2 linked regions of the Nitratireductor mangrovi genome follow. The protein of the gene in region 2 interacts with the protein of the main gene of each other region in a pairwise test. Links are inferred from orthologs where the notes say so. Each region holds a gene or a part of one and is shown on either strand. Other genes may lie near its edges. The genes, in order: leuS and ligA.

Region 1 (9,254 bases), 1.4 Mb from region 2 along the record:
GCCGCGCACCACGGCCATGTCGCGCGCATTGTAGCAGACGCGTTCCTCCTGCTTGTAGGAGGGATCGTGTTCCTCGTCGACGACGATCAGGCCGAGATCGGCAAATGGCAGGAACAGCGCCGAGCGGGCGCCGGCCACCACCTTGACGCTCCTTTCGGCGACCTGCCGCCAGACACGCTCGCGCATGCGCGGGGCGACGTCGGAGTGCCATTCGGCCGGCTTGGTTCCGAACCGGTCCTGGAAACGCTCCAGGAAGGCGTGGGTGAGCGCGATCTCGGGTAAGAGGATGAGCACCTGCCGCCCCTTGTCGAGCGCTGCCGCCACCGCCTCGAAATAGGCTTCCGTCTTGCCGGAGCCGGTGACACCGTCGATCAGCGTCACTGAAAAGCCGCCGGCCTCGACGCGCTCCCGCATGGTGCGCGCGGCCGCGCTCTGGTCGGGGGTGAGTTCGGGAACGGCAAAGCCGGTATCGGGCTCGGCGACCACCGGACGCGGTGGCAGAAGCACGTCCTCGAAGACCCCTTGTGCCTTCAGCCCGTCGATGACCGTGGACGAAACACCCGCTGCACGCGCCAGCCCCGGGCGCGTCCAGGCCGCGCCGGGCTCGGCGAGTTCGAGCACGCGATGGCGGGCCGCCGTCATGCGGTCGGGCCGCAGCTCGGTACGGACTATTCCCTCGATCAGCGGTTCAGGATCGAGTGCAGCCGGCGCGCGCAGGAACATGCGCGCCACCAGGCCGGGCGGCGTCAGCGTGTAGGCGGCGATCCATTCGATGAAGCGCAACGCGTCGTCGCCGAGAGGCGGGCAATCGAAGATGGCCGAGATCGATCGCAGCTTCGCCGGATCGACATCGCCGCCGGTCCCCCTGCCGACGATGCCGGCCACCTCGCGCGGTCCAAGCGGCACGCGCACGATGGCGCCGGGGCGAACGCTTTCGCCATCCGGCACGGCGTAGGAATAGGGCGTTTCCGTCGGCACCGGCACCAGCACCGGTACGACACGCCGGACCGGCGAATCTTGCTTCATCGGTCGTGACCTTGCCTCGACTTTGGTCTAGAGCAAAGTCCGACACGCGCGGGACCAGCCGCCGCCCTAGGAAATAGGCCCGAGGAGACCGGAAATGAAGTTCTTTGTCGACACCGCCGACGTCAAGGAGATCAGCGAGCTCAACGCGCTCGGCCTGCTCGACGGCGTCACCACCAACCCGTCGCTGATCATGAAGGCGGGCCGCGACATCATCGAGGTGACCAAGGAAATCTGCGACATCGTCGACGGTCCCGTTTCCGCCGAAGTGACCGCCACCGAATACGACGCCATGATGAAAGAGGCAGCGGTTCTTTCGAAGATCGCCGACAATATCTGCATCAAGGTGCCACTGACCTTCGACGGGCTGAAGGCCTGCAAGGCGCTCACCTCGGACGGCCGCAAGGTCAATGTGACGCTGTGCTTCGCCGCCAACCAGGCGCTGCTGGCCGCCAAGGCGGGCGCAACCTTCATCTCGCCCTTCATCGGCCGCATCGACGACATGGGCATCGACGGCATGGAACTGATCTCGGAGATCCGCACGATCTACGACAATTACGATTTCAAGACCGAAATCCTCGCGGCCTCGATCCGCACCGTGAACCACGTGAAGCAGGCCGCACTGATCGGCGCCGACGTGGCCACCGTGCCGCCAGCGACGCTGCGTGCTCTGGTCAAGCACCCGCTGACCGACAAGGGGCTTGATGCCTTCCTCGCCGACTGGGCAAAGACCGGGCAGAAGATCGGCTGACGCGGTTCAGGCCGGTACGCGGGCCGTGAATTCGGCCCGCGGGTCGGCGGCCAGCGCAAAAACCGTGTGATCCTGCAACCGCGCGGTAACATCGGCCGCATCGCCGTCGAGGTCAGCCGGTGCGACCGGCTTGCCGAAGGTGATCGAGAAGTGGAACCGCTTCTTGTTGAGGAGTTCGTGGAACAGCGTCATGTCACGCAACTCCGTCGAGTGCTTGGCCAGGAAATAGAACAGCCCTGAATTGCGAGCCGTGATGTGGACCGGCACGATCGGCGTCTCAAACCGCCGCGCCAGTGTCACCGCCGAGGGCTGCCAGGGCCGTTCGGTCAACCGGCCGGCGTGCCAATAGGCGATCCGGCCGGCGGGAAAGAGCACGATCGCGCGCTGCGCGGCGAAGGCGCGTGCGGTCATCTCCAGCGTGTCGCGGCTCTTGGCGTGCGACTTCTCGCCGGCGCGCCATTCGACAGGGATGATGACGTCTCGAAAACCCTGCGCCACGCGCAAGGCATCACGATTGGCAAAGAAGGCGATATCCTCACGATAACGCTTGAGCGCATCGTACATCGCAATGCCGTCAGCGATCCCGGTCGGGTGATTCGGCGCAACGATCACCGAGCCTTCGCGCGGCAGATGCTCGAGGCCGCTCACCTCAAGGTCAAGCGACAGGAGCTCGCTGATATGTTCGAACGCGTCGCGGCCAGCCATCGGCGCGATACGGTCGGCCATACGTACCGCTTCGCCATAGTGAAAAAGCCGGTAAAGCAGTGGCTTGAACATCGGCCACAGAGGGTGGCGGGAAAGGTTGACTGTCCGCTCCTCGATCAACTGGTCGATGATGTGGCCCTGACTGGTAGGAACGAGGCCGTAGAGCGAGCGCCCGCCGAAAAGTCTGGCGATCGAGGACGGTGACGTCGGCATATCCATGGTCATCCACTCCGGTCGGCCCTGTGTGGCCAATCTCTGTGACGCAAGAATGACGCCCCCGAAGCCCACCTGTCCGCTGCCGACAGGAAATCAACGCTCAACTTGAAGGAAGGTTCTCCAGATCCTGCAGAACGGCCAGCTTCATGAACTCCGCCAGTTCGCGCGCTGCCCTGTTTTCCGCGTCGCGCTCGGCGCGCAATGCCGCGAATTCCTGCCGCGGCTTGTCGAATGAAGCCGTGGCGGAGCGCTTGCCGCGCGCCACGACATCGCCCGTCTCGGCATCGATCAGCTTGTAGACGGAGGTCATGACGACCGCGCCGGCGGTCGGCTCGTTTTCCAGAACCACCTGTACTGATGCCGAGGAGCGCACATAGGAGGTCACGCCGAGGTCGAGCACATATTGCGGCGAAGAAAGCTCGCCGGCGCCGCCATTCAAGCCGAAGATCAGGTGGTTGCGGACCTCCTGCGCGTAGCGCGTGGAGACCTGCTTGACCGAGATCGAGGCCAGCCTGGCCGTGCTACCGCCATCGACCGACGACGAGATGTCGCCGTAGAGCGGCCGCACCGTGCAGGCCGACCCGGCAAAGGCCATGGCAAGCACCATGGCGAGGATCACGTTTCGGGCGATCCCGCCGAGGGAATGTGTGTGGCGCTCAAGCGACGACATTGACGATCCTCTGCGGAACGACGATCACCTTGCGCGGAGCCTTGCCGTCGAGCGCCTTGCGGACGATATCGAGCTCGAGCACCGCCGTTTCGACGGCAGCTTGATCTGCGTCGCGCGCAATTGTCAAATCACCACGCTTCCTGCCGTTGATCTGGACCGGATAGGTAAACTGGTCGTCCACCACCAGAGCCGGATCGAAACCGGGCCAGCCCTGCTCGGCGGCCATACCGGTTCCGCCCAGCGCCGCCCGGCACTCCTCGGCCAGGTGCGGCATCATCGGCGCGATCATGGCGACAAGCATGTCGACCGCCTCGCGCAAGGCCGGCGCCTTCTCCGGAGCTAGTGTGCCCTCTGCCGCCTGGTTGAGCGGTTCCTGCAGCGCATTGGTCAACTCGTAGAGGCGCGCCACCGCCTTGTTGAAGGACAGCTTCTCGATGTCCTCGCCGACCGCTTTCAGCGCCTTGTGCGCGGCCTTCGAGATCGCCGCGCCCTCGCCGTCTCGCGCCGTCGCCGGCGCGGTCTTCGAAAGCTGCGGCGCCGCGCCCGAGGTCAACCGCCACAGGCGCTGCACAAAGCGGTGCGCGCCTTCCACCCCCGCCTCGGTCCAGATCACGTCGCGGTCCGGCGGCGAATCCGAAAGCATGAACCAGCGGGCGGTGTCGGCGCCGTAACTGGCAATGATGTCATCGGGATCGACGACGTTCTTGCGCGACTTCGACATTTTCTCGATCGGGCCGATCGTCAGCGGCTCGCCGGTCGCCAGAAGCGTCGCGCTGCGCTTGCCGTCGGCCTCCTCGACCTTGACCTCGGCCGGTGTGACCCAACCCTGCGGCCCCTTGTAAGTTTCGTGCACCACCATGCCCTGGGTGAAGAGCCCGGCGAAAGGCTCCTCGACCGTATTGACATGGCCGGTCGCCTTCATCGCCCGCGAGAAGAACCGCGAATAGAGCAAGTGCAGGATCGCGTGCTCGATGCCGCCGATATACTGGTCGACAGGGAGCCAGCCGTTCTTGCCGTCGACATAGTCGAGGGTTGTCGGCTGGTCCTCGTTCCATGGGTCGGTGAAGCGCGCGAAATACCAGGACGAGTCGACGAAGGTGTCCATCGTGTCGGTGTCCCGGCGCGCCTCGCCACCGCATTGCGGACAGGCGACGTTCTTCCAGGTCGGGTGGTGATCGAGCGGGTTGCCGGGCCGGTCGAAGGAGACGTCCGTCGGCAGTTCGATCGGCAGTTGCGAATCGGGCACCGGCACCGCCCCGCACGCCTCGCAGTGGATGACGGGGATCGGGCAGCCCCAATAACGCTGACGCGAGATCAGCCAGTCCCGCAGCCGGAACTGCACCTTGCGCTCAGCCATCGGCCGGTTGCCGATCGAGATCTTCTCCAGCCGGTCGGCGACATCGTCGAAAGCGGCTTGCGGCTTCATGCCGTCGAGGAAGCGCGAATTGATCATCACGCCGTCATCGACATAGGCCTCGTCGATGATCTGGAAGGTCGCGGCGTCAGCGTTCTCCGGCATGACCACCGGCACCACCGGCAGGCCGTATTTGTTGGCGAAGTCGAGGTCGCGCTGATCGCCCGAAGGGCAGCCGAAGATGGCGCCGGTGCCGTAGTCCATGAGCACGAAATTCGCGACATAGACCGGCAGCGTCCAGCTGTCGTCGAAAGGATGCACGACCCGGATGCCGGTGTCGAAGCCCTTCTTTTCGGCGGTCTCGATCGCCGCGGCCGAGGTACCGCTGCGGCGTATTTCCTCGATGAAGGCGGCGAGTTCCGGGTTGTTCGCGGCCGCCTTCTTGGCCAACGGATGATCGGCAGCGATGGCCATGAAGGAGGCGCCGAAGATCGTATCCGGCCGTGTGGTGTAGACCTCCAATTCGTTTTCGCCGGCCGGCGCCGTGCCGGCAGCCAGGGGCCAGCGGATCAACAATCCCTCCGAACGGCCGATCCAGTTCTGCTGCATGACGCGGACCTTTTCGGGCCAGCGGTCGAGCGCTTCGAGCCCGTCCAGCAATTCCTGGTTCATGGCCGTGATCTTGAAGAACCATTGCGTCAGATCGCGCTGCTCGACCGGAGCGCCGGAGCGCCAGCCGCGGCCGTCGATCACCTGCTCGTTGGCGAGCACCGTCATGTCGACCGGGTCCCAGTTGACCTTGGCCGAGCGGCGCTCCACCAGCCCGGCCCTCCAGAAGTCAAGGAACATCTTCTGCTGGTGCTTGTAATAGGCCGGGTCGCAGGTCGCGAATTCGCGCGCCCAGTCGAGCGACAGGCCCATCGTCTTCAACTGGCCCTTCATCGTGTCGATGTTGGCATAGGTCCAGTCGCGCGGATTGACCTTGTTGTCGCGCGCGGCGTTCTCGGCCGGCAAACCGAACGCATCCCAGCCCATCGGGTGTAAAACGTTGTGGCCGGTGGCGCGCTTGTAGCGGGCCACGACATCGCCCATCGTGTAGTTGCGCACATGCCCCATATGGATGCGGCCAGAGGGGTAGGGAAACATCTCCAGCACGTAATATTTCGGCCGTGGATCGTCGTTCGCGGTCTCGAAAAGCCTGGCTTCGGTCCACGCCTTCTGCCAGCGGGGTTCGGAGACACGTGGATTGTATCGCTCGGTTGCCATGACCGGTTTTTCACTTAAGAGGAGGGCTGGAATGTGCCGGGGCGGACCTTCACCATGGTTTTCGCGAAGCGTCAACTCCGCCGGCGATGCCGGCGCGGCCAAACTGCAAGGGTGTTGCCATGACGGATGCGACCGAGCGCCTGGCGAAGGTAAGGGCCGAAATCGCCCGTGCCGAGCAGGAGGCGGGGCGGCCAGCCGGGTCGGTCACGCTGGTCGCCGTCTCCAAGACGTTCGACGCCGAAGCGATCCGCCCGGTGATCGGTGCCGGACAGCGCGTCTTCGGAGAAAACCGCGTCCAGGAGGCGCAAGCCAAATGGCCGGCACTCAAGGCGGATCATGCCGACATCGAACTGCACCTGATCGGCCCCTTGCAATCCAACAAGACCGGCGACGCCGTGGCGCTTTTCGACGTGATCGAGACGGTCGACCGCGACAAGATCGCCGCCGAGATCGCCAAGGAGATCAAGAAGCAGGGGCGCATCCCTCGGCTCTACGTCCAGGTGAATACCGGAGCCGAGCCTCAGAAGGCCGGGATAGATCCGCGTGAGGCGAAGACGTTCGTCACACGCTGCCGCGATGTCCACCGGCTCGAAGTCGAGGGGCTGATGTGCATTCCGCCCTTTAACGAGAACCCCGGCCCGCATTTCGCCCTGCTGGCGAAGATCGCCGTCGAGGCGGGCCTCGATCGGCTCTCCATGGGCATGTCGGCCGATTTCGAGACCGCCATCGCCTTCGGCGCGACCAGCGTCAGGGTCGGCTCGGCGATCTTCGGCGCACGCTGACCTGGCCGGAAACCCCCGCCGCAATCGCGCGCGGGCGGGCGTCGGACAGCGTCAGGCTGCCTCGGGCGTGCGCCGCGACTGCATGAGAGCGACCAGCAGAAACAGAAGCATCGATAGCAGGATTATCACCGAGCCGGCCTTTGCCAGCCCTTCCCCCTCGCCGCGCAGGGCGAAGACGATGCCCGGAGTCAGCACGATGACGCCGAGATGGGCAAGTAGCACCTGCGCCCTGGCCAGCCAGCCGTCGGCGGCACCCGGAAAGATCGAATAGAACGCCCCGTAAAGCGCCAGCGAGGCCCAGCCGAGCAGGTTGAGATGTCCGTGCGCCGGCGCCAGGCTGTGATCGCCGGTGGCCGACATAACGATGCCGAAGATCATGCCGAGCGATGCGTAGATCGCGGCGCCGATCCAGCAGGCCTTGGAAAGCGTGTTCATCTAACCCTCCTTGATGACCATTCCCAGCGGGGCGGCGTTCGCGCCCACCCAGCCGAGCTTTTCCGGTGAAACCGAGCGCGCCCTTGCGTCCGGCTCGTCGCACGGTACCCGCGCGCCTTCGAAGAAGGCCTCGAAACCGCGCGGCGAGAAGCCGGTCACGAAGCGTACCGGTGCATCGCCCGGGTTGTCGAAGCTGTGCAACACTCCGGCAGCAATGGTCGCGCCCTCGCCGGCTTCCAGCCGACGCTTGCCGTCCTCGAGCACGAGGTCGAGCGTGCCGTCACAAATGTAGAAGAACTCGGAGAAGCCAGGGTGATGGTGCATCGGAGGACCTGGGGTCCCGGGGTCGGTGACGACTTCGAGCATGGCGAAATCGCCGATGGTCGGCAATGGCGTGACGCGGTGGCCGAGCACGTAACCCGGTGAAAACTGTTCCTTCATCGTCGCAATTTTCATTGTCGCCTCCACCCATTGATGATACTGCATCCTGTAATGAGATTTTGTCTTATAAAGCGACGAAGTGTCAATGACAAAAACACGCCGCAACGATTTCACCCGCCACAACCAGCGCCTCCGCACGCGACGGGCGCTGCTCGCGGCCGCACGCGAACTGATGAAGGAGCACGCCGAACCGACAATGGAGGAGGTCGCCGATCGGGCTCTGGTCTCGCGCGCCACGGCCTACCGATATTACCCGAACATCCAGACCATGCTGATGGAGGCCGGCTTCGACGCCGAAGTTCCGGCGCCGGCCGACTATTTTGCCGACCAGCAGGACCGTTCAGGAACCGATCGCCTGAAAAGCGTGCCCGACCTGCTGATCTCCGTGATGATCAAGGACGAGGCCAATTTTCGCCGCTTCCTCGCCGCCACCTTGCTCGACAGTGCCGGAAAACTCTCGTCGGGCGATCGTGAGGCCTTCCGGCGCGGCGGGCGGCGCATGGGGCTGCTGGAAAAGGCGCTTGAGAGTTCAGGCATCCCCGACGATCAGCGCGCCCGTATTGTCGAGATGGCTGCGCTCGTCGTCGGACCCGAGATGTTCGTCTCCGCCGTCGACAGTTGCCACATGAAGCGAGAGGCCGTGCTGCCGGCCATACACTGGCTCATCGAGGCGATCGTGGAAAAGGCGTCGCGCGAACCAGGCTAATCGGACCGGAGACTGCCGCGAGCGCCGGTCAGTGCAGCATGATCTCGCCGTCTACCCTCTTCCACTCGTTGGGCGCGATCAGCTTGTTATGGGTGTAGGCGATCGAATGCAGCGGCCCGTCGAGCTTGTCGATCCAGAATTCAACGAATTTCATCAGCACCGGGAAGCGCGGCGCCAGATCGTAATCCTGCCAGACATAGGTCTGCAGAAGGTGCGGATGGTCGGGCATGTGATAGAGGATGCGGGCGGTCGTGAGACCGTAGCCCTCGAGCATCCGTTCCAGTTCAGAGGTCCGTTTCATGTGCTCACTCCGCACGCTGGGGTCTCCTCCTCGCGCCTGATGGTGCGCCGCATTCCTTAACCATCCCTTGCGATGGGATTTGAATCAAGATTTTTCTCTTGAAAAACATTGCCTTAGCAGCCGGAAGACAGGAGTGCTGACAGGCCGCAACGTGATGTCGAGGCCGCCGCTGCTTCTGCCCTTAAGGCTTCCCTAACGTCCGCCGCCTAGATTTCGCCCATCCTTCCCGGGAGCGCGTCATGGACTGGCTGGCTTCGATCATTGTCGCCGTGTTCGGAGATTTCACGCTCCGGCTGATGCCACTTTATGTCGGCGCCACGCTTCTGATCGCGGTTGTGATCTATGGCTGGCGGTACGGCTGGCGCCAATGGAGAAGCTTTTTCCGCTGGCTGACGCCGAAGGACATCTATCTGCACCCTTCCCACATCGTCGACCTGAAGCTCTTCGTAGTCGGGCGCCTGCTATCGGTTGCCGGCGTGATCAACCTCGTCGTGGTGCGCACCGCATCGGCGGCCTTCGCAATGGCCTTGCTCGCCGCGTCGTTCGGCACCGAGCCCGGCACCGGCAGCTGGAGTTGGGGGCAGATCGCGCTGGCGACGCTGCT
Region 2 (9,018 bases):
CGCCAATGACAAGACCACCTTTGCCGACGCCTTCGCGATGGCGGATCAGGTGCTCTATTCCGGCGTGGCCTGCATCACCGACCTGATGGTCAAGGAGGGCCTGATCAATCTCGACTTCGCCGACGTGCGTTCGGTCATGCGCGAGATGGGCAAGGCGATGATGGGCACCGGCGAGGCTTCCGGCGAAGGCCGCGCAATGGCGGCGGCGGAGGCGGCGATTGCCAATCCGCTGCTCGACGAGAGCTCGATGAAGGGTGCGCGCGGGCTGCTGATCTCGATCACCGGTGGCCGCGACCTGACGCTGTTCGAGGTCGACGAGGCGGCAACCCGCATCCGCGAGGAAGTCGACCAGGAGGCCAACATCATCCTCGGTGCGACCTTCGACGAGGATCTCGAAGGCGTGATCCGCGTCTCGGTGGTTGCAACCGGCATCGACAAGAAGGCGTCCGAGATCGCAGCCGCACCGATCGAAATCCGCCACCAGCCCAAAGTCGCGGCGCGGCCGGCAGCGGCGGCACCCGAACCGAAGCCCGCCGCCCAGCCGCAGCCTGCCGTGGCGCTACAAGCCGAAAAGCCGCAGATGCAAGCCGAGATCGACCCGGTCGCCGAGGCTATTCGTGATGCCGAGCGCTCGGCCGGAGAGGCCGCAGGCGAGTTCCGGCCGCAAAGCCGCATCTTCCACGGCGCCCCGGTGGCCGAACAGGCACCAGCCGCGGAGATGCCGCAGGCACGACCGGTCGCGGAGCAGTCGCCGCGCATGCCGCGCGTCGAGGACTTTCCCCCGGTGGCAAAGGCTGAAATGCAGGCGAGTGCCGAGCCGACGTCGTCGGACGAAAAGGGACCGATGGGGCTGCTCAAGCGGCTCACCACGGGTCTTTCCAAGCGTGACGACGAGCCGGTGCGCACGAACGCCGCGCCGCCGCGCGAGCCGCAGTTAGTCAGGCAGGCCGAATCACGGCGCCTTTCCAACCAGGACCCGCAGCTCTACGCGCCGCGAAAGGGGCAACTCGACGACCACGGGCGCCTGACGCCGTCGGCTCGCCCGGCCCAGGAAGACGATCAGTTGGAGATTCCTGCCTTCCTTCGCCGGCAGGCCAACTGACGTGCCCTGACAGGTGCACGACACGGATTGTAACAGGCCGGAGTGACGCTCCGGCCTGCCTTCGTAGAAACTGATGAAAAATCAATGGCTAACCTCGGAAATCTCGCGTGATTTCGGCGTAACACAGAGTAAGAAAGCGTGATTTGGCGACTCTCCGCGTGGCCATTATCTTCGGCCCCGAAAAATCAAAGCGTTGTGCAGGGCTTTCGGGGAATGGGGCGCCTGGGCGTGCGCGGAGAAGAACCGCAGGCAACAACTGGCCAAGCGGTCTCGTACGGGGCGGGGCCATGGGAATAGAATTGCACGAATATCAAACCACCCTCAGATCGCGCACGTGCCTGTCCGGCGTCGGCGTGCATAGCGGCAAGGCGGTGACGATTCACTTCAGTCCGGCGGATGCGGATACTGGAATCGTCTTCAACTGCCAGTCGGCCGATGGTGAGCAGCGCGAAATCCGCGCGCTCGTCTCCGAGATAGGCGCGACCGACCTTTGCACCGTGCTTGGCGATGCAAGCGGCATTCATGTGGCCACCGTCGAGCACCTGATGGCGACGCTGTTCGCACTGGGCGTTGACAACGTCGCGATCGACATCGACGGACCGGAAGTGCCGATCATGGATGGCAGCGGCCAGAGCTTCGTCGAGGCGTTCGAACAGGCCGGCATTGCCGCGCTCTCCGCCAAGCGTCGCTATATCCGGGTGCTGAAGCCGATCCGCATCGAAAAGGGCGGTTCATGGGCGGAGTTCCTGCCGCATGACGGAACCCGCTTCGAGGTCGAGATCGATTTCGAGAGCAAGGCGATTGGTCGCCAGAAATTCACCACCGAGGTAGGGCCGGCAAGCTTCAAGCGCGATATCGCCCGCGCCCGCACCTTCGGGTTCGTCACCGATGTCGAGCGACTTTGGGCGGCCGGCTATGCGCTTGGCTCTTCGCTCGACAATTCCGTCGTGATCGCCGAGGACGACAGCATCGTCAATATTGGCGGGCTGCGCTTCGAGGACGAGTTCGTGCGCCACAAGACGCTCGATGCGATGGGCGACCTGGCGCTTGCCGGTGCCCGCTTCATTGGCTGCTTCCGTTCCTATCGCGGCGGGCACAGCCTCAACGCTTCGGCGCTTCGGTTGCTGCTGTCCGACAGCAGCGCCTTCGAGATCGTGGAGACGGGTCGCCGTGAACGCGGCCGCACGGCGGAACTGGTGGCAGTCAACGCGCCGGTCTATGCGCCCTGGCGGCTCTAACGCGACCGTTGCCACAAAATTGCGCGATTGCGGCGCGATAGCGTTGCCCGAGTGCCGGTGCTGTGTTTAATGGCGGCGGTCAAGTGCCCGCTTTGGGGCCGAGGGACAAGAGCAAAGATGCATTCCGTTCGATCGACGCGGCCAAGAAGCGGCCTTGCCAATGCACTCATCGTGCTGGCGGCGGCGATGACGCCGCTCTCCGTAGCGGGTTGCAGTTCCGACAGGGATCTCGATCTCACGGCCTATGTCGAGGAGATCGAGCCGGCCGACGTTCTCTACAATCAAGGGCTGGCCAATCTCGAGGCCGGCCGGATGAGCGAGGCGATCGCCAAGTTCGAGGCGATCGACCGGCAGCATCCCTATTCCGAATTTGCCCGCCGCTCGATGGTCATGCATGCCTTCGCCAACTATCGGCAAGGCAATTATGTCGATGCCATCAACACCGGCAAGCGTTACGTCTCGCTTTATCCCTACAGCGACGACGCGGCCTATGCGCAGTACATCGTCGGCTTGAGCTATTTCCGCCAGATCCCCGACGTGACCCAGGACCAGAAGGATTCGCGCAACACCATCGAGGCGATGGACGAGGTGATCACGCGTTGGCCTGAATCCGAATATGTCGAGGATGCCAAGGCGAAGAAGCGTTTTGCGCGCGACCAGCTGGCCGGCAAGGAAATGCAGATTGGCCGCTATTACCTCGAACGCCGCGAATACATTGCCGCCATCAAGCGGTTCCGGCTGGTCGTGGAGGCCTACTCGGACACGCGCCATGTCGAGGAGGCGCTGGCGCGGCTGACCGAAAGCTACCTGGCGATGGGGCTGGCTTCGGAAGCGCAGACGGCCGCCGCCGTGCTCGGGCACAACTATCCGGACAGCCAGTGGTACCGTGATTCCTACGCCTTGCTGCAGAGCGGCGGGCTGGAGCCGCGCGAGAACACGGGCTCGTGGCTGTCGAAGGCCGGAGCGGCCATACTGGGCGGCTGACGGCCAGACCTCGCGATGCTGGCCCAACTGTCGATCCGCGACATTGTCCTGATCGAAAAGCTCGATATCGGTTTCCATGACGGTCTTTCGGTGCTGACCGGCGAGACCGGTGCCGGCAAGTCGATCCTGCTCGACGCGCTGTCGCTGGCGCTGGGCATGCGTGGTGACGCCGCGCTGGTGCGCGCCGGTGCCCAGCAGGGCCAGGTTAGCGCGGCTTTCGACGTGCCGGCCGACCATCCCGCGCGTATCCTCCTGCGCGAAAACGCGATGGACGATGATGGCGACATCGTGCTGCGCCGTGTGCAGACCGCCGACGGTCGCACGCGCGTCTTCGTCAATGACCGACCGTCCAGTGTTACCTTGATGCGAGAGATCGGCCGGGCGCTGGTGGAAATCCATGGCCAGCATGACGAACGGGCGCTGGTCGATACCGCCGCGCACCGCGATCTCCTCGACGCCTTCGGCCGGCTGCGTGGCGAGGCCGAGACGACACGGGCAGCCTGGGTCGCGTGGCGCGAGGCCGAGCAGGAGCTGAGCCGCCATCGTGCCCGCGTCGAGGCTGCAGCGCGCGAGGCCGACTACCTCCGCGCATCGGTTGAGGAGCTTTCGCAACTGGCGCCGGTCGTCGGTGAGGAGGAAGAACTCGCCGGCATGCGCGCCACGATGATGCGATCGGAAAAGATCGCTGCCGAGATCAGCGAGGCACAGGAGCTCTTTGCTGGCAACAACTCGCCTGTGCCGCCGCTGGCAAGCCTGCTCAGGCGGCTCGAGCGCAAGGCGGGCGAGGCGCCGGGGCTGCTTGACGATACGATCAAGGCGCTCGACGAGGCGCTGCTCGCGCTTGACGCGGCCGAGAGCGGTATTGGCGCCGCGATGCGGGCGACCGAATTCGACCCGAAAAGGCTTGAGGAAGCCGAGGAACGATTGTTTGCGCTGCGTGCGGCGGCACGCAAGCACAATGTGCAGGTCGATGGCCTTCCGGCTTTGCGCGAGAAGATGGCGGCCGAACTCGCCGACCTCGACGCCGGCGAGGAGCGCGTCTCGGGACTGGAAAAGGCTGCGCTGGCGACGCGCGAGAGCTACGACGCCGCCGCCGCTACGCTGTCGGCAGGCCGCAAGGCCGCCGCCGAGACGCTGGCGAGCGCGGTCATGGCCGAACTGCCGGCGCTCAAGCTGGAACGCGCGGAATTCATGGTCCAGATCGATTCGGAGCCTGACGACCGTCGCGAGGACGGGATCGACGAGGTGGCGTTCTGGGTGCGCACGAATCCGGGCTCGCGGCCGGGGCCGATGGCGAAGATTGCGTCGGGCGGTGAGCTCTCGCGCTTCCTGCTGGCGCTCAAGGTGGCTCTCGCCGACCGCGGGTCGGCCCCCACCCTGGTTTTCGACGAGATCGACACCGGCGTCGGAGGCGCCGTGGCCGATGCCATCGGCAAGCGCCTGGCGCGGCTGGCCGAGCGCGTGCAGGTGCTGTCGGTCACCCACGCGCCGCAAGTGGCGGCGCGTGCGGCCAATCACTTCCTGATCTCCAAGACCGGCAATGCCGAAAGCGTCACCACCGGCGTCGACGTGCTGGCCGAGGCGGCGCGGCGCGAGGAGATCGCGCGCATGCTCGCCGGCGCCACGATCACCGAGGAAGCCCGCGCGGCGGCGGGGCGGCTGCTCGACGAGAACGCGGCTGTCAGTTGAAGTCAGCCGGCAAGCTGGCATAGCTTCTGCTGCCGGCCACCGATCGGCAAGACGCAGTCGTTTCCGGAAAAGAAATGCCGAAATCCTCCAAACCCGTCAGCGACCTTTCGGAAAAGGAAGCCGTCGCCGAACTTGAGCGGCTCGCGAGCGAGATCGCCGAGCACGACCGGCGTTATCACGCCGAGGACGCCCCGACGATCAGCGACGCGGAATACGATGCGCTGAGGCGCCGCAACCTGGCGATCGAACAGCGCTTTCCGCACCTGGTGCGTGCTGACTCGCCATCGCTGAACGTCGGCGCGGCGGTGTCGGAAAAGTTCGAGAAGGTTCGGCACAAGGTGCCGATGCTTTCGCTCGACAACGCGTTTTCGAACGACGACGTGCGCGACTTCGTCGAGCGGGTCAGGCGTTATCTGAGGCTCGCGCCCGAGACGGAATTGGGCCTCACCGCCGAACCGAAGATCGACGGGCTGTCGCTGTCGCTGCGCTACGAGAAGGGAAGGCTGACGGCGGCGGCGACGCGCGGCGACGGCCAGACCGGCGAGGATGTCACCGCCAACGCCCGGACCATCGCAGATATTCCCAACGTGCTTTCCGGCGATGCTCCGGACGTGCTGGAGGTGCGCGGCGAGGTCTACATGACCCAGGCCGACTTCCTGGCGCTCAACCGACGCCAGGAAGCCGAGGGCAAGCAGACCTATGTCAATCCGCGCAACACCGCGGCCGGCTCGATCCGGCAACTCGACTCTTCGGTCACCGCGTCACGCGCGCTGCATTTCTTCGCCTATACCTGGGGCGAGGTAAGCGCCATGCCGGCCGAAACCCAGATGGGCATGGTGGCAGCCTTCGAGCGCTACGGCTTTCCGGTCAACCCGTTGATGAAGCGCTTCACCGATGTCGAGGGTCTGCTCGCACACTACCGGCTGATCGAGGAAAGCCGTGCCGGACTCGGCTACGACATCGATGGCGTCGTCTACAAGGTCGATGACCTCGCCATGCAGGAGCGGCTCGGCTTCGTGTCGCGCTCGCCGCGCTGGGCCATTGCCCACAAATTTCCGGCCGAGAAGGCGACCACGGTTCTCAACGGCATCGATATCCAGGTTGGCCGCACAGGAGCGCTGACGCCGGTGGCGCGACTGACGCCGGTGACCGTGGGCGGCGTCGTGGTGACCAACGCGACTTTGCACAATGCCGAGGAGATCGAGCGTCTCGGCGTCATGATCGGCGACACGGTCACCGTGCAGCGTGCCGGCGACGTCATCCCGCAGATCCTCGGTGTCGATCTCGACAAACGGCCCGCAGGTGCCGTCGCGTTCGAATTTCCCTCCACCTGCCCATGCGAGCTTGCGACGCCGGTCGTGCGGGAGGAGACGGCGGGTGGTGCGGAGGGCGTGATCAGGCGCTGCACGGGCGAGTTTGCCTGTCCGTTCCAGCGCATCGAGCATCTGCGCCACTTCGTGTCGCGCCGCGCCTTCGACATCGAGGGGCTGGGCGAAAAACAGATCGAATTCTTTTTTGGCGACGACGATCTGCCGGTGAAAAGCCCGGCGGACATCTTTACGCTTGGCGAGCGCGACGCAACGAATCTGAAGAAGCTGAAGGACAAGGAAGGGTTCGGCGCGGTCTCGGCGGCGAAGCTTTTCGCGGCGATCGAGGAACGGCGGGACATCTCACTGGAGCGCATGATCTATGCGCTCGGCATCCGTCATGTCGGCGAGACGACGGCCCGCACCCTGGCCCGCGCCTACGGCTCATGGCAGGCGTTTCATGACGCGGCCATTGCCGTTGCCAACGGCGACGAGAACGCGCGTGAGGACATGGACGCGCTCGACGATATCGGCAACGCGGTGATCGACGCGATCGCGCGCTATTTCGGCGAGGAGCATAATCGCGCGTTGGTCGAAAGGCTTGCGGCGCAGGTGCGGGTCGAGGATGCCGAGAAGGTTGCCTCCGATTCTCCTGTCGCCGGCAAGACGATTGTCTTCACCGGCGCGCTGGAACGCATGTCGCGCGACGAGGCCAAGGCGATGGCCGAGAAGCTCGGCGCCAAGGCCGCCGGATCAGTGTCGAGCAAGACCGACCTCGTGGTTGCGGGGCCGGGCGCGGGCTCGAAGCTGAAAAAGGCGGCCGAACTCGACATCGAGGTGATCGACGAGGCGACCTGGTTCGAACGGATCGGGCAGGGGTGAGCGAAAGCCTACCCAGCGGTTTCCGGCGCTCTCTGTTCGTCTGGCGGCTCGGAGATGTTCTGGGGACGGAGGGCGGCCCCGAAGACGTTGTGTTCAAGGCGCGGCGCGCCGGGCTGACGGACATCTGGGTCAAGGTCGGGGAAGGGGCCTTCCCGTTTCGGCCCAACCTCGACGGTCCGACCGGGGCCGCCCTTGACGCGCTCGTGACCTTGGCCGCCAAAGCGGGCATTGCGATCTCGGGATGGCATATCCCCTGTTGTCGGACGGTCAGCGAGGCGCGTGCCGAAGCGAAGATGTTTGCCACGATCGCCGCCGCGCGTTCGCTCGCCGGCATGCTGATCGACGCCGAGCAGGGCTCGCCGTTCTTTCAGGGCGACGCGGGCATGGCAGCAGCCTATGCGGCCGTACTTGCCGCAGCGAAGGAGGAAGTGGGCATCCCGGTTGGCGTGTCGAGCCACGCCGTACCGCAAGGCCGGGCCGGTTGGCCGCACATTCTTTCGCGCCTGTCAGCCGTCGCCGATTTTTGCAGCCCGCAACTTTATGGCGTGGCCGCTGCCGGCACGACGCTGGATCAGGCGCTCGATGCCAATCGTGGTTGCGGCCTGCCGATCCTTCCGGCTGGGCCGGCCTGGCTTGGGGAGGGTGGTTGCGCGTCCGCAGCCGAATGCGCGGAAGATGCCCGGCGCCTGATCGTGTCCGCGCAGGCGCGTCGCCTTGCCGGCGTCGCGTTCTGGCATTGGGCAGGCGCACCGGCAGCGTTCTGGCACGCACTCGAAGGTTCCGCCTGAGCATTCGGTTTGGGCTCTCTGGCCATGCCATTTGGCATCACTTCTCTTGATCCTTGGCTCAACCGAATTCGTGTGACAGCAGCGGCCGGCGTTCCTACATAGGGCGCGTTCCCGGAGAAACCATTGTCTACCGATACAACCCTGGATAACCCGGCCGCGTCCGATTTCTGGGCCGGCTTTCGCCTCGGTGTCCCGATCTTCGTTGCCTCGGCGCCGTTCGCAGTGCTGTTCGGTGCGCTGGCGGTCCAGAACGGCTTTACCGAGTTCGAGGCGACACTGATGAGCGCGACGATCTTCGCCGGCGCCAGCCAGATGGTCGGCATCGACCTCTTCGGCCAGAAGATCGCGCCATGGCTGATCGTGTTTTCGATCTTCGCAGTCAACTTCCGCCACATCCTGTATTCGGCCGCCGTCGGCCGCCGCATCGGCCACTGGAGTGGCTGGCAGAAAACGCTCGGCTTCTTCTTCCTGGTCGATCCGCAATATGCGGAATCCGAAAGGCGCGGCGAGAACGGGCAGACGATCGGCTTTGTCTGGTACATGGGCATGGCGACACCGGTCTACGTGTTCTGGATCGTCAATTCCTGGCTCGGGGCGCGTTTCGGCTCGCTCATCCCCGATCCGCATGCGCTCGGCATCGACTTCCTGCTGCCGATCTATTTCCTCGGCCTCGTCATCGGCTTCCGCAAGCGCCCGCTGTGGTTGCCGGTGGTGCTGGCGAGCGCGGCGGCCTCTGTCGTCGCCTATCATTTCGTCGGCTCGCCTTGGCATGTCTCGATCGGCGCGCTGGCCGGTATCGTTCTCGCCGCGGCAATGCCGCTGAGCGCAGAGGCGCGTGCCGCCTATGACGAACCGCCTGTTGACCAGACGGGAGAGAGCGTGTGAGCCAGATCGTCTGGATCGTACTTGCCGGCGCGGTACTCACCTATCTGACCCGCTGCGGCGGACATCTGGTTCTGTCGCGCTTTTCCCGCATTCATCCGCGCGTCGAGGCGGGCCTCAACGCGGTGCCGGCGGCGGTGCTGACC

Evidence for each region.
Region 1: the proteins of ligA (region 2) and leuS interact in binary tests that used the Escherichia coli proteins (3 or more experiments, as listed by UniProt). The link is inferred for Nitratireductor mangrovi from one-to-one orthologs.

Annotation. Positions count from the first base shown.
Region 1 is NZ_CP042301.2:3,491,510-3,500,763, forward strand. Bases 3,152-6,288 are described here. They hold leuS (leucine--tRNA ligase), read right to left. Parts: upstream 5,986-6,288; coding sequence 3,352-5,985; downstream 3,152-3,351. Other genes in these bases: lptE (LPS assembly lipoprotein LptE), read right to left, coding at 3,152-3,365; FQ775_RS17030 (YggS family pyridoxal phosphate-dependent enzyme), read left to right, coding at 6,105-6,288. Also shown: FQ775_RS17005 (primosomal protein N'), read right to left, coding at 1-1,026; fsa (fructose-6-phosphate aldolase), read left to right, coding at 1,121-1,774; FQ775_RS17015 (1-acyl-sn-glycerol-3-phosphate acyltransferase), read right to left, coding at 1,781-2,698; more of lptE, read right to left, coding at 2,796-3,151; more of FQ775_RS17030, read left to right, coding at 6,289-6,767; FQ775_RS17035 (hypothetical protein), read right to left, coding at 6,819-7,202; FQ775_RS17040 (cupin domain-containing protein), read right to left, coding at 7,203-7,658; FQ775_RS17045 (TetR/AcrR family transcriptional regulator), read left to right, coding at 7,729-8,349; FQ775_RS17050 (usg protein), read right to left, coding at 8,378-8,650; FQ775_RS17055 (sterol desaturase family protein), read left to right, coding at 8,890-9,254.
Region 2 is NZ_CP042301.2:2,043,579-2,052,596, reverse strand. The notes cover bases 4,744-7,644. They hold ligA (NAD-dependent DNA ligase LigA), read left to right. Parts: upstream 4,744-5,087; coding sequence 5,088-7,202; downstream 7,203-7,644. Other genes in these bases: FQ775_RS10105 (hypothetical protein), read left to right, coding at 7,199-7,644; recN (DNA repair protein RecN), read left to right, coding at 4,744-5,013. Outside these bases: cell division protein FtsZ, read left to right, coding at 1-1,102; lpxC (UDP-3-O-acyl-N-acetylglucosamine deacetylase), read left to right, coding at 1,390-2,340; FQ775_RS10120 (outer membrane protein assembly factor BamD), read left to right, coding at 2,458-3,324; more of recN, read left to right, coding at 3,340-4,743; more of FQ775_RS10105, read left to right, coding at 7,645-7,990; FQ775_RS10100 (AzlC family ABC transporter permease), read left to right, coding at 8,114-8,875; FQ775_RS10095 (AzlD family protein), read left to right, coding at 8,872-9,018. UniProt on the Escherichia coli protein: DNA ligase that catalyzes the formation of phosphodiester linkages between 5'-phosphoryl and 3'-hydroxyl groups in double-stranded DNA using NAD as a coenzyme and as the energy source for the reaction.